Regions from separate parts of the Sediminibacillus sp. JSM 1682029 genome, predicted to be linked through region 1. Evidence: riboswitches for the same ligand, from Rfam matches in the RefSeq annotation. Region 1 holds a riboswitch; each other region holds the start of a gene.
What was found. A riboswitch is a leader RNA that binds a small molecule or an ion and turns the genes downstream of it on or off. The one in region 1 is predicted to bind S-adenosylmethionine.
Positions count from the first base shown of each region.

Region 2: it holds a riboswitch for S-adenosylmethionine, as region 1 does, so the genes downstream of both, metX (homoserine O-acetyltransferase MetX) here and ABVF09_RS13010 (methionine ABC transporter ATP-binding protein) in region 1, are expected to answer to the same signal.
Region 3: it holds a riboswitch for S-adenosylmethionine, as region 1 does, so the genes downstream of both, ssuE (NADPH-dependent FMN reductase) here and ABVF09_RS13010 (methionine ABC transporter ATP-binding protein) in region 1, are expected to answer to the same signal.

Region 1 is NZ_JBEWYY010000007.1:93,681-96,956, forward strand. It holds gene ABVF09_RS13005 (methionine ABC transporter permease) at 1-512, opposite strand, end outside; gene ABVF09_RS13010 (methionine ABC transporter ATP-binding protein) at 502-1,527, opposite strand; SAM riboswitch class I at 1,645-1,760, opposite strand; gene ABVF09_RS13015 (TlpA family protein disulfide reductase) at 1,929-2,345, shown strand; gene ABVF09_RS13020 (hypothetical protein) at 2,342-2,668, opposite strand; gene ABVF09_RS13025 (thioredoxin family protein) at 2,802-3,104, opposite strand; gene ABVF09_RS13030 (toprim domain-containing protein) at 3,149-3,276, opposite strand, start outside.
Region 2 is NZ_JBEWYY010000007.1:198,404-201,679, reverse strand. It holds gene ABVF09_RS13525 (Spo0E family sporulation regulatory protein-aspartic acid phosphatase) at 45-203, opposite strand; gene ABVF09_RS13520 (manganese catalase) at 383-1,207, opposite strand; SAM riboswitch class I at 1,439-1,546, shown strand; gene metX (homoserine O-acetyltransferase MetX) at 1,700-2,785, shown strand; SAM riboswitch class I at 2,814-2,922, shown strand; gene ABVF09_RS13510 (PLP-dependent aspartate aminotransferase family protein) at 3,006-3,276, shown strand, end outside.
Region 3 is NZ_JBEWYY010000004.1:268,606-271,881, reverse strand. It holds gene ABVF09_RS09395 (LLM class flavin-dependent oxidoreductase) at 1-1,376, opposite strand, end outside; gene ssuE (NADPH-dependent FMN reductase) at 1,406-2,014, opposite strand; SAM riboswitch class I at 2,074-2,181, opposite strand; gene ABVF09_RS09385 (cation:proton antiporter) at 2,350-3,276, shown strand, end outside.

The DNA.
Region 1 (3,276 bases):
ACTCCGGCAACAGCCGTATAGCCAATCAATGCTATTGCTGTTACAGTAATCCCGGATACTAAAGCAGGCATCGATTCCGGAAGCAAAACCTTGAAGATAATCGTGTGCGTTTTTGCACCCATCGCTTTGGCGGCCTCCACTACACCTTTGTCCACTTCCTTCAGACCGATTTCCACCAACCTTGCATAAAACGGTGCCGAACCGATGATCAAAGCTGGCAACGCCGCTTTCGGACCACGAATCGTGCCTATAAGAAAATCAGTGAATGGGAATAACAATAAAATCAAAATGATAAATGGGATGGCCCGGAAGATATTCACCAGCGCTGCAGCAAAAAAATTCAATATTTTATTTTGCCACAAACCACCTCTGGCAGTGAGAAATAATAAAAGTCCCAACAGGACCCCTAAAACAATCGTCCCTGCCACCGATATCAGTGTCATATAAAATGTTTCACCGATCGCTGTCCAAATATCCTCCATTTTCACGTTTGGAAAAAGTTCACTCAGCATTTGGATCCACCTCCACTTCTACCGAGGTGGTTTTGATAAAGGCAATCGCCCTGGCTATCTCTTCTGCAGAGCCGTCCATATGGACAAACAAAGTTCCATATGCCCCTTTTTGTGTTTGAGTGACTTTACCCTGAAGGATATTGACAGCCACATCAAATCGCTTTGACACCTGGCTTATCAGCGCCTGATTGGTTGTTTCTCCCACAAAATGAAGCCGTACAACTTGCCCGCTTTGATAATTTTCCAATAAATGGAGCGATTCTTCTTGATCCCTGTCTCCCATGACTTGTTCAACGAACCGCTTGGTAACAGGCTGTTTGGGATGCAAGAAAACATCCAGCACATCGCCTTGCTCTGCTACTCTTCCTGACTCCATCACAGCGACCCGATGACAAATCTTACGGATGACATGCATCTCATGTGTGATCAAAATGATGGTCAACCCCAATTTTTCATTGATATCGACAAGCAGCCGTAATATCGCATCCGTCGTATCCGGATCTAGCGCCGATGTGGCTTCATCACACAACAGCACTTTTGGGTTGTTGGCCAACGCCCTTGCAATGCCGACCCGTTGTTTTTGCCCTCCGCTTAATTGCGAAGGATAGGCATCTTCTCTTCCTTTAAGCCCGACTAAATCTATCAGCTCTTCGACCCTGGCTCTCCTTTTCCCCTTGGGAATTCCCGCTATTTCCAGCGGAAAAGCAATGTTGTCACGAACGGTACGGGACCAGAGCAGGTTGAAATGTTGAAAAATCATCCCTATTTCCTGTCGTGATTTACGCAGCTGCTGCTTTCCCATTGCAGATATTTCTTTTCCATCAATATAAATTTGTCCTTCAGTCGGTTCTTCCAGCCGATTAAGCAGTCTGATGAACGTACTTTTACCAGCACCACTGTATCCGATCACCCCGAAAATTTCCCCTTTGCTTACTTCCAGGTTGAGGTTATCGACAGCGAGGACATCCTGATGCTTGGCTGGATAAACTTTTTTCAAGCCTTTAATTGAAATCAACTTTCTTCCTCCTCAGCAATACTTGCCGAACTACCTAATACTTCTTTTGTGTGTATTAAAAAAGCGTCCTTCCGTTCACAAGAGAACAGAAAGACGCAGTATGACTACTTTCATGTTCTCTCATCTGCCAAAGCTTATTGCTTCGCAGGAATTGGCACCATTTTAACCAGTAAAAACTGGTTAACGGTTGCCGGGCTTCACAGGGCCAGTCCCTCCACCTCTCTTGATAAGAGATTAGAATATTTAATTAGGTCGTTCCTTAAGCGCTAAATAGGATTTTAGCATTGGCGCAGTTAGGTGTCAAGCTAATTCATTAATTGAAGTGCGATAATCGTTTTCCATTTTTGGTTATGTTAGCATATACAACAAGAAAAACTTACTGAGAAGCAAGGAGTGGTTGGATGAAAGCCCCGGTTTTCGAGCTTCCGATTCTGGGTACCCCAAAGACCTATCAACTGAAAAAGGACCTTGGCAAGGTGATCATGCTTACCTTTTGGACATCCTGGTGCCCGGACTGCGCAGCGGACTTACCCAAAAAAGAGCAGTTATATAAAACAATCAACAAAAATGATATAAAAATGTTGACCATCAATGTGACTGGGAGAGAACGTTCGGTGGATGAAGCAGAAGCATTCCATAAGAAGTTTCTGCAACAGCCGACATTGTCGGACGAAGGGACAAACGTTTACGATATGTACCGCTGTCAAGGGGTTCCCAGTACTGTCATTATTGACAAGCAGGGTGATATAGCGGCTCAGTTTGGCGACAAAGCACCTTTTTTATCTATTGTCCAAGCATTGGGCAGGCAACTCGTTTAAGGCAGGTACAGCAATGTTTCAAAAAGCAGGCAGTCCCTGTACCTCCCTGTCCAGGAGGCAAGCCCTGCAGGGAAAGCTGTCAGCTTCCGCTCCCCGTTAAAAAGTTGTTCTGCTATGTCATTGTTCACCTTCACCTTTAAAGGGGCAGCAGACGGGAATTGTGAATCGGCATGGAGTTCCACAATTCCTGAACGAAATTTAACCCAAGCCGAGAATTCACCTACATCCACTTTGATGTCCAAGTGCTTTTGTTCATATAAATACAACAAATCTTCACGATCTTCCAAACGCCGTTTCCATTCTGCCAAAAGTTGTTCTGACAAGACTACCGCCTCCCTGTTAACAGTAGTTCGCCATCCAGCATGTATTTCCTGCAAAAAAGAAAAGCAGATGGAGTCTTCCAAAAGACATAAGCAAAAAAGGAAGGAGTATTTCTCGGGAAATATTCCTTCCTTTTTAGTTTCTGTATTTCTGTATCTTCTCCTGAATATGCATTAACGAATGAAATGCGTATATTTTTTCCTGCACCCGGCCATTTTCCACTATTAACAGACAGGGAACGCTTTCTATGTGAAATGATTGCATGAAGCCCGGAAAAAGAGAGGCATTCATTTCATGGAAAAGTGATGCCTCTTCGATTTGTTCTAATACCAACAGCATTTTCTCCGCCATTTTACATGTGCCGCAGAAAGGCGTATGAATAAACACAAACCCTTTTGAAAAGTCTTTGAGTGCGTGTTCATCCGAAATTGCCAACATAAATTCCATCCCTTTTCCTTTTGAATATAACTTATCCGCCACCTCTATAGATAAAGTGGATTCACTGCTATGCTTCTGCTCAATAGAGCTGCTGCTAATTCCGCTTCTGGAGTAGCCGCCACTTCCCTGAAGGTTTTATCTACATAGATATGTTCGGCATGAGGGAGTTCGA
Region 2 (3,276 bases), 100 kb from region 1:
GGAAAAATACAACCAATTGAACTGGCAGTCAAAAGGCAACTGGATTATTGCTGTCGTTTTTGTTGTTCCAGCTGGTTGATGGCCTTGTCCAATGTTTGGGATATTTGGAGTACTTCTTGTCCACTCGGATTTTTATTGTATGCTTCATACATTTTAACCCGCAATGCTTCGATTTTTTCTTCTAATTCTTGCAAGTAAACCATGACTGCCCTCCAGGAAAAGTGTATCACGGTATGTACTTCCCTGGATCAGCGGAAAAAAACAATGAAAAAAGTGATCTTTCAGCTTGTAATCAAACCCCAGGGGATAAAGCATAGCTACAAACAAATCTAAAAAAATAGACCTGTGCACCGAGACGCGTGCACAGGTCTGTTTCACTTGTTTATTTATCAAGGGGAGGTGTTGCATGTACATAAGGAGGAGCTGGTTTCAGTTCTGGTTTTCCTCCAAAGCCTACCGGTTCGCTTTCATATTGGAAGTCATGGCCATCGGGCGCATTGCCAGAAGCCCAAATACCGCGTGCACTATCCTCGCCTTCAGAAAAGTTGTACAGTTTATGAGAGAAATCCAATGCTTCCCATTCAGCCGGCACTGTGGTAGGAGTGATTTTGCCGCCTTCTTTTTCTTCTAATTCCTGCAGGGCTGCCATCCATTGGTTTTGATGCATGGTATCTCTGGCCAGCAGGAAGGAAAGCATGTCTTTGACACCGCGATCTTCCGTCAATTCATATAGACGGGCAACCTGCAATCTTCCTTGCGACTCTGCGTTCAGGTTTGCGCGCATGTCTGCCATCAAGTTGCCGCTGGCGATGATATATCCTGCACTCCATGGCACGCCTGCACTGTTTTCCGGAGTGGCTCCGAGTCCGGAAACAATTGCGTGATGCGGATTCATGCCACCCATGATTGCGCCGATCACAGGGTCTTCGGCCGCTTTTTCCTGTTCATTGATTGGCGCTCCATCCAGTAAACGTGCAACCATAGTGGCGATCATTTCTACGTGGCCGAGTTCTTCTGCGCCAGTATCCATGATCAAGTCTTTATACTTTTCATTTCCGCGCGTATTGAAACCTTGGAATAAATACTGCATCGCTACAGACATCTCACCGAATTGTCCACCTAAAATTTCTTGCAGCTGCTTGGCGAAGAGTGGGTCGGACTTTTCTGGTTTTGCATGATACTGAAGTTCTTTTCTGTGAAAAAACAAGTGAAAAACCACCTTTTTAAGTAATTTGTCTGTTTTCGTCTGACTTCGATATCGCTGACGGGCCCGTCCTTTCGCGACAGTTAACCTCTTCCCGCAAGTCACAACGGATAAACGGATTATTCTTATTTTTTCTTGATAATGATTTTAAAAAATGAAATAGGCAGAAAACCTGTTGACAGGTCTTCTTCTACATGCTACAATTCTGGTTAAATCAAAACGGAATATTGCGAATACTTATCCAGAGAGGTGGAGGGACTGGCCCGATGAAACCCGGCAACCTTTAAGCCACGGCTTAAAAAGGTGCTAATTCCTGCTGAGCGAAAGCTTGGAAGATAAGGAGTGAATTGATAACCAATGCCTCTCTATCTTCTGGAGAGGCATTTTTTATGTCTTCCTGGACAGTGAACAGGGGGAAAGACAACTGGAAAAGTGATAGATGGATTGAGAAATAATCGAATTAATTGAAAACAAGAAAGGTGGTGGATCCGTCGTATGGAAGTGAAAACAGCTGTCGAGAGGAAGACCGGTACAGTCAACATAGGAGAGCTCGAGTTGGAATCCGGTACCGTGATCCAGGAGGTTGAGCTTGCCTACGAACGGGTTGGGTTGGCCGAAGCACCGGCAATCCTTGTCTGTCATGCATTGACAGGAAGCCAGCATGCAGCGGGCGATCAGGATATGCCTGGCTATTGGGCAGAAATGATCACCCCTGGAGGTTTTATCGATAGCGATCGATTCCAAATTATATCGTTCAACGTATTAGGCGGCTGTAATGGTTCGACCGGACCGCTTAGTATAGATCCCAAGACGGGAGAACCCTACCAGGCCAAATTTCCGTTTATAACGGTCCGTGATATGGTCCGTGCCCAGCATCTGGCACTGGAAAAACTGGGTATCAACCATTTAGCTGCTGTTATTGGCGGTTCGCTCGGCGGAATGCAGGTGTTGGAGTGGGGAGTGATGTATCCCGGTAAAATGGATCGTTTGATTCCCTTGGCTGTCACGCCTTACTTGACCGACTATGCGATTGCATTCAACAATATCGCAAGACTTGCCATCCTGCATGACCCGAATTGGAACAACGGCAATTATACGGAAGAGACCATACCGGAAAGCGGATTGAGTCTGGCACGTATGGTGGGCATGATCACATACCGGTCGGGAGATTTGTTCAATGAACGTTTTTCCAGGAAACAGCGCGCACCTGCCGGCAACTTCCACGATGAAATTGCCTATGAAATCGAATCCTACCTTGATTACCAGGGGAAAAAGCTGACCAAGCGTTTCGATGCCAACAGTTATCTGTATTTGTTGAAGGCGATGGATACCCATGATATCGGACGCGGACGTGGTGGGTGGCAGAAAGCTGCTTCCCGGATCGAAGCACCGGTAACAGCGCTGGGCTACAGCGGAGATTTGCTATTCCCTCCTGGTTCGCTGGAACAGTTTATCGGCCAGTTGAAGCACATCGGAATAGAAGCGGATTACACATTGATCGATACCAGTTTCGGGCATGACGGTTTTCTGGTCGAATTTGAAAAGTGGGGAAGCATCATCAAATCAGAATTGGAAGCTTGATAAGCTAATGAAGACAATTTAATAAGCACTCTTATCCAGAGAGGCTGAGGGACTGGCCCGATGAAGCCCGGCAACCTTCAAGTCGAATTGACTTGAAAGGTGCTAATTCCTGCAGGAGAGATCCTGACAGATAAGAGGAGAGATTGTATGAACAGTCCTCTTCTTAGGAAGAGGACTTTTTATTTTGATTGAAAAAAAGAGTTACGGGAGGAAAAGAAACATGGCAAATACTTACGATTTAGAAACGTTATCACTTCATGGCGGCCAATCACCGGATCCGACAACAGGGTCGCGTGCTGTCCCGATTTATCAAACTACTTCTTATGTGTTTCACGATACAGAACACGCAGAGCGCTTGTTCGCTCTGGATGAACCTGGAAATATTTATTCTCGATTGGGCAACCCGACAGTCGACGTTTTTGAAAAACGCCTGGCTTTATTGGAGGAAGGAGTTGCAGCAGTCGGTGTAGCTTCTGGTATGGCAGCTATCA
Region 3 (3,276 bases), on a different contig from region 1:
ACAGTTTGAGTTGCCCTGCTGTACTTTTTCCCGGGGTGGTTTTCAAGAAGACGCGGTCCTGCTCCAAAAAGGTTATCCCGCAAGCTTTCTCCTTCATAGCTAGAGCGAATCAGGCCTCGATCTTGTAAAATCGGAACAACCAAATCGACGAAATCCCGGAAAGTTCCCGGCGTAATCGCATATGCAATATTGAAGCCATCGATACCAGCCTCTCTGACCCATTCTTCCATCGTATCGGCTATTTGTTCGGGCGAGCCGACTGCATAGGCGCCAAGACCTCCGATCCCGATAAATTCTTTGATTTCTTCTACTGTCCATTGTTTGTTCGGATCAATCCTTGTAAAGTTTTCGACTGCTGATTGGATGGCATTGTTTTCAACATACCGCAAACTTTCATCAGGGCCATACTGCGAAAGGTCGATACCGGTCCATCCACCGAACAAGGCAAGTGCCCCTTCATGGCTGATATGTTTTTTATAATCGTTGTACTTTTCCTTCGCCTCCTGTTCTGTGCGCCCTACAATGGGAGTGAACATGGTCAAAATTTTCACATCCTCTGGATTCCGCCCAGCCAGTTCAGTCTCTTTTCGCAACTTTTTGACTGACTTCCTGGCAGCCTCTTTGGTTGGAGCTCCGATAAAGACACACTCTGCATTCCTGGCTGCAAAGGCCCTGCCTTTCTTGGAAGCTCCCGCCTGATAAATAACCGGTGTACGCTGTGGCGAAGGTTCACTCAAATGGGCGCCAGGCACTTTGAAATACTTTCCTTCATGCTGGATGTCATGGACCTTTTCCGGATCGGTATAGATGCCATTCTCTTTATCGAGACGGACTGCATCATCTTCCCAACTGCCTTCCCAAAGCTTATAGCAAACATCCACATACTCTTCTGCAATATCATACCGCTCATCATGACTTACCTGATCTTCCAAACCCATGTTGACTGCTGCGCTTTTCAAATAAGACGTAACGATATTCCAGCCCACCCTTCCATTTGTCAAATGATCGAGTGTCGACATTCTTCGGGCGAAGGTATAGGGATGTTCATGGCTGACAGAAGCGGTCACGCCAAAACCGAGATGCTTGGTGACGGCCGACATGAGCGGTACGACCAGCAACGGATCGTTCACAGGCGACTGGGCTCCCTGCCTTACTGCCGCATCCCGAGAATTTTCGTAAACATCATAGGTGCCTAGCACATCAGCCAAAAACACAGCATCGAAATTCCCTTTTTCCAATAGCTTTGCCAGCTCTATCCAATATTCACTGTCCTTATAACGGTGTGATTGGTCGTCCGGATGCGTCCATAATCCTGGCGATTGGTGTCCCGCACAATTCATATCAAAGGCATTCAAATATATCCGCTTATCCGTCATCGATTTTCTCCTCCTATTGTTTTATTGGTTCAAATTGGCTGTTTTTGCTTGTTGACCGTCTGGACAAAATAGTCCAATTGCTTTTCTAATCGCTGGTTTAAATCAGGATCGTGAATCGGCTGATTGATATCCTGTTTGTCTATGCATTCGTTCAACAAATAAACACCTTTCAAATTCTGTGCCTTCAATGTCGCCAATAGCGGCTTCAGACTATATTCCAATGCCAGCAAATGGGAGGGACTGCCGCCTGTCATCAGTGGCAAAACCGGAGTATCTTCCAACACATCCTGCGGCAATATGTCCAGAAATGCCTTTAGAACCCCTGAGTAAGCTGCTTTATAAACGGGAGACCCGACAATCGCGCCTTTCGCCTTCCGGATGAGCGCTGCCGCTTCCGTTACACTCTGGCTGTCATACCTTCCTTCAAACAAGTCGACCTGAGGGATCTCCTTTACGGATAAGTGTACGGTGGAAAACCCTTTTTGCCTCAAAGACTCCCCTAAATAGTTCAAAACCACGTCGGTTCCTGATTGGGCCGAAGGACTTCCCGATAAAATAATGATTTCACTCAAAATAATCTCTCCCTTTCTGCCAAATGGGCTTGCGTTTCGACTCGGGGAAAGAGGGATTTTTTTCATTAGAAAAAGCCCCCTTCTCCGCAACATGAGAAAAGAGGGCTGTCATCGTCCGATATCCGCTCTTATCTCCCAAGAATGATCTTGGCTGGAATTAGCACCTTTCTGACAATGGTCAGAGGTTGCTGAAGCGTCAATGGGCCAGTTCCCTCGGCTTCTCTGGATAAGAATTTTTAATTTGACACCTATCATAATACCAATGGCTTTCCATGTCAACCACTTTTTGCAATAATCAGAATAGTCCTGTCTGTTGAAAGTGCCCTGCACTTACTCCAGCCAGGTTTATCTGCCCAGTTTTTGAGAAACATATAGATATACTTAATCCAGGAGGAATCGTGATGCATGAATTTAACGAGACTTTTATCCAAATCCTTATCCTGCTTGCTATCTCGATCGCCGTGATCGGAATTGCCAAAAAAATCGGTCAGCCCTATACAATTGCACTCGTTTTGGTCGGTTTAATTCTTGGTATTATTAACGTACATGTACCGCTTATTGACGAAGCAGAGGCATATATCACTCAATCAGAAGTGTTCCAGGCAATCATCATATCTTTGTTTTTGCCGATTCTACTCGGAGATGCGACGTTAAAACTTCCCTTTCACCATTTATACCAGCACAAGCGGGCCGTACTTGGCATGGCATTCGCCGGTACGTTTCTTTCCTTTATCGTGATCGGCTTATCCACTCATTATGTTATCGGATTGCCGATAGCGGTCGCTTTCACATTCGCCGCTTTGATGAGTGCCACAGATCCGATAAGTGTTGTATCCATATTTAAGTCACTCGGTGTTTCGGAAAAGTTATCCACGGTCATGGAAGGGGAATCACTGTTCAACGACGGGATTGCGGTCGTCTTGTTCAAAATTTCGTCGATCTATTTGCTTACTTATATCGAATTAGGCTGGGAGGGGCTTGGCAGCGGCATCCTGTTATTCCTGAAATTCAGTCTCGGCGGTGTGTTGGTCGGTGTCATCCTTGGTTTTGTGTTCTCCCAAATCATCCGCTTTTTTGATGATTATCCATTTGAAATTGCCCTGTCGGCCATCTTGTTTTTCGGAAGCTATTTTATCGCGGAACATTTGGAGGTCTCCGGGGTCATCGCAGTGGTTGCGGGTGGTTTTATGTTCGCCGACTATGGCGGGAAAATCGGTATGTCGGAAAAAACGCGGGTCACCATCAATACGTTCTGGGATGTCATCACCCTTGTGGCCAACTCGATCATCTTTTTGTTGATTGGTTTGGAGATCCGCAATATTGATTTC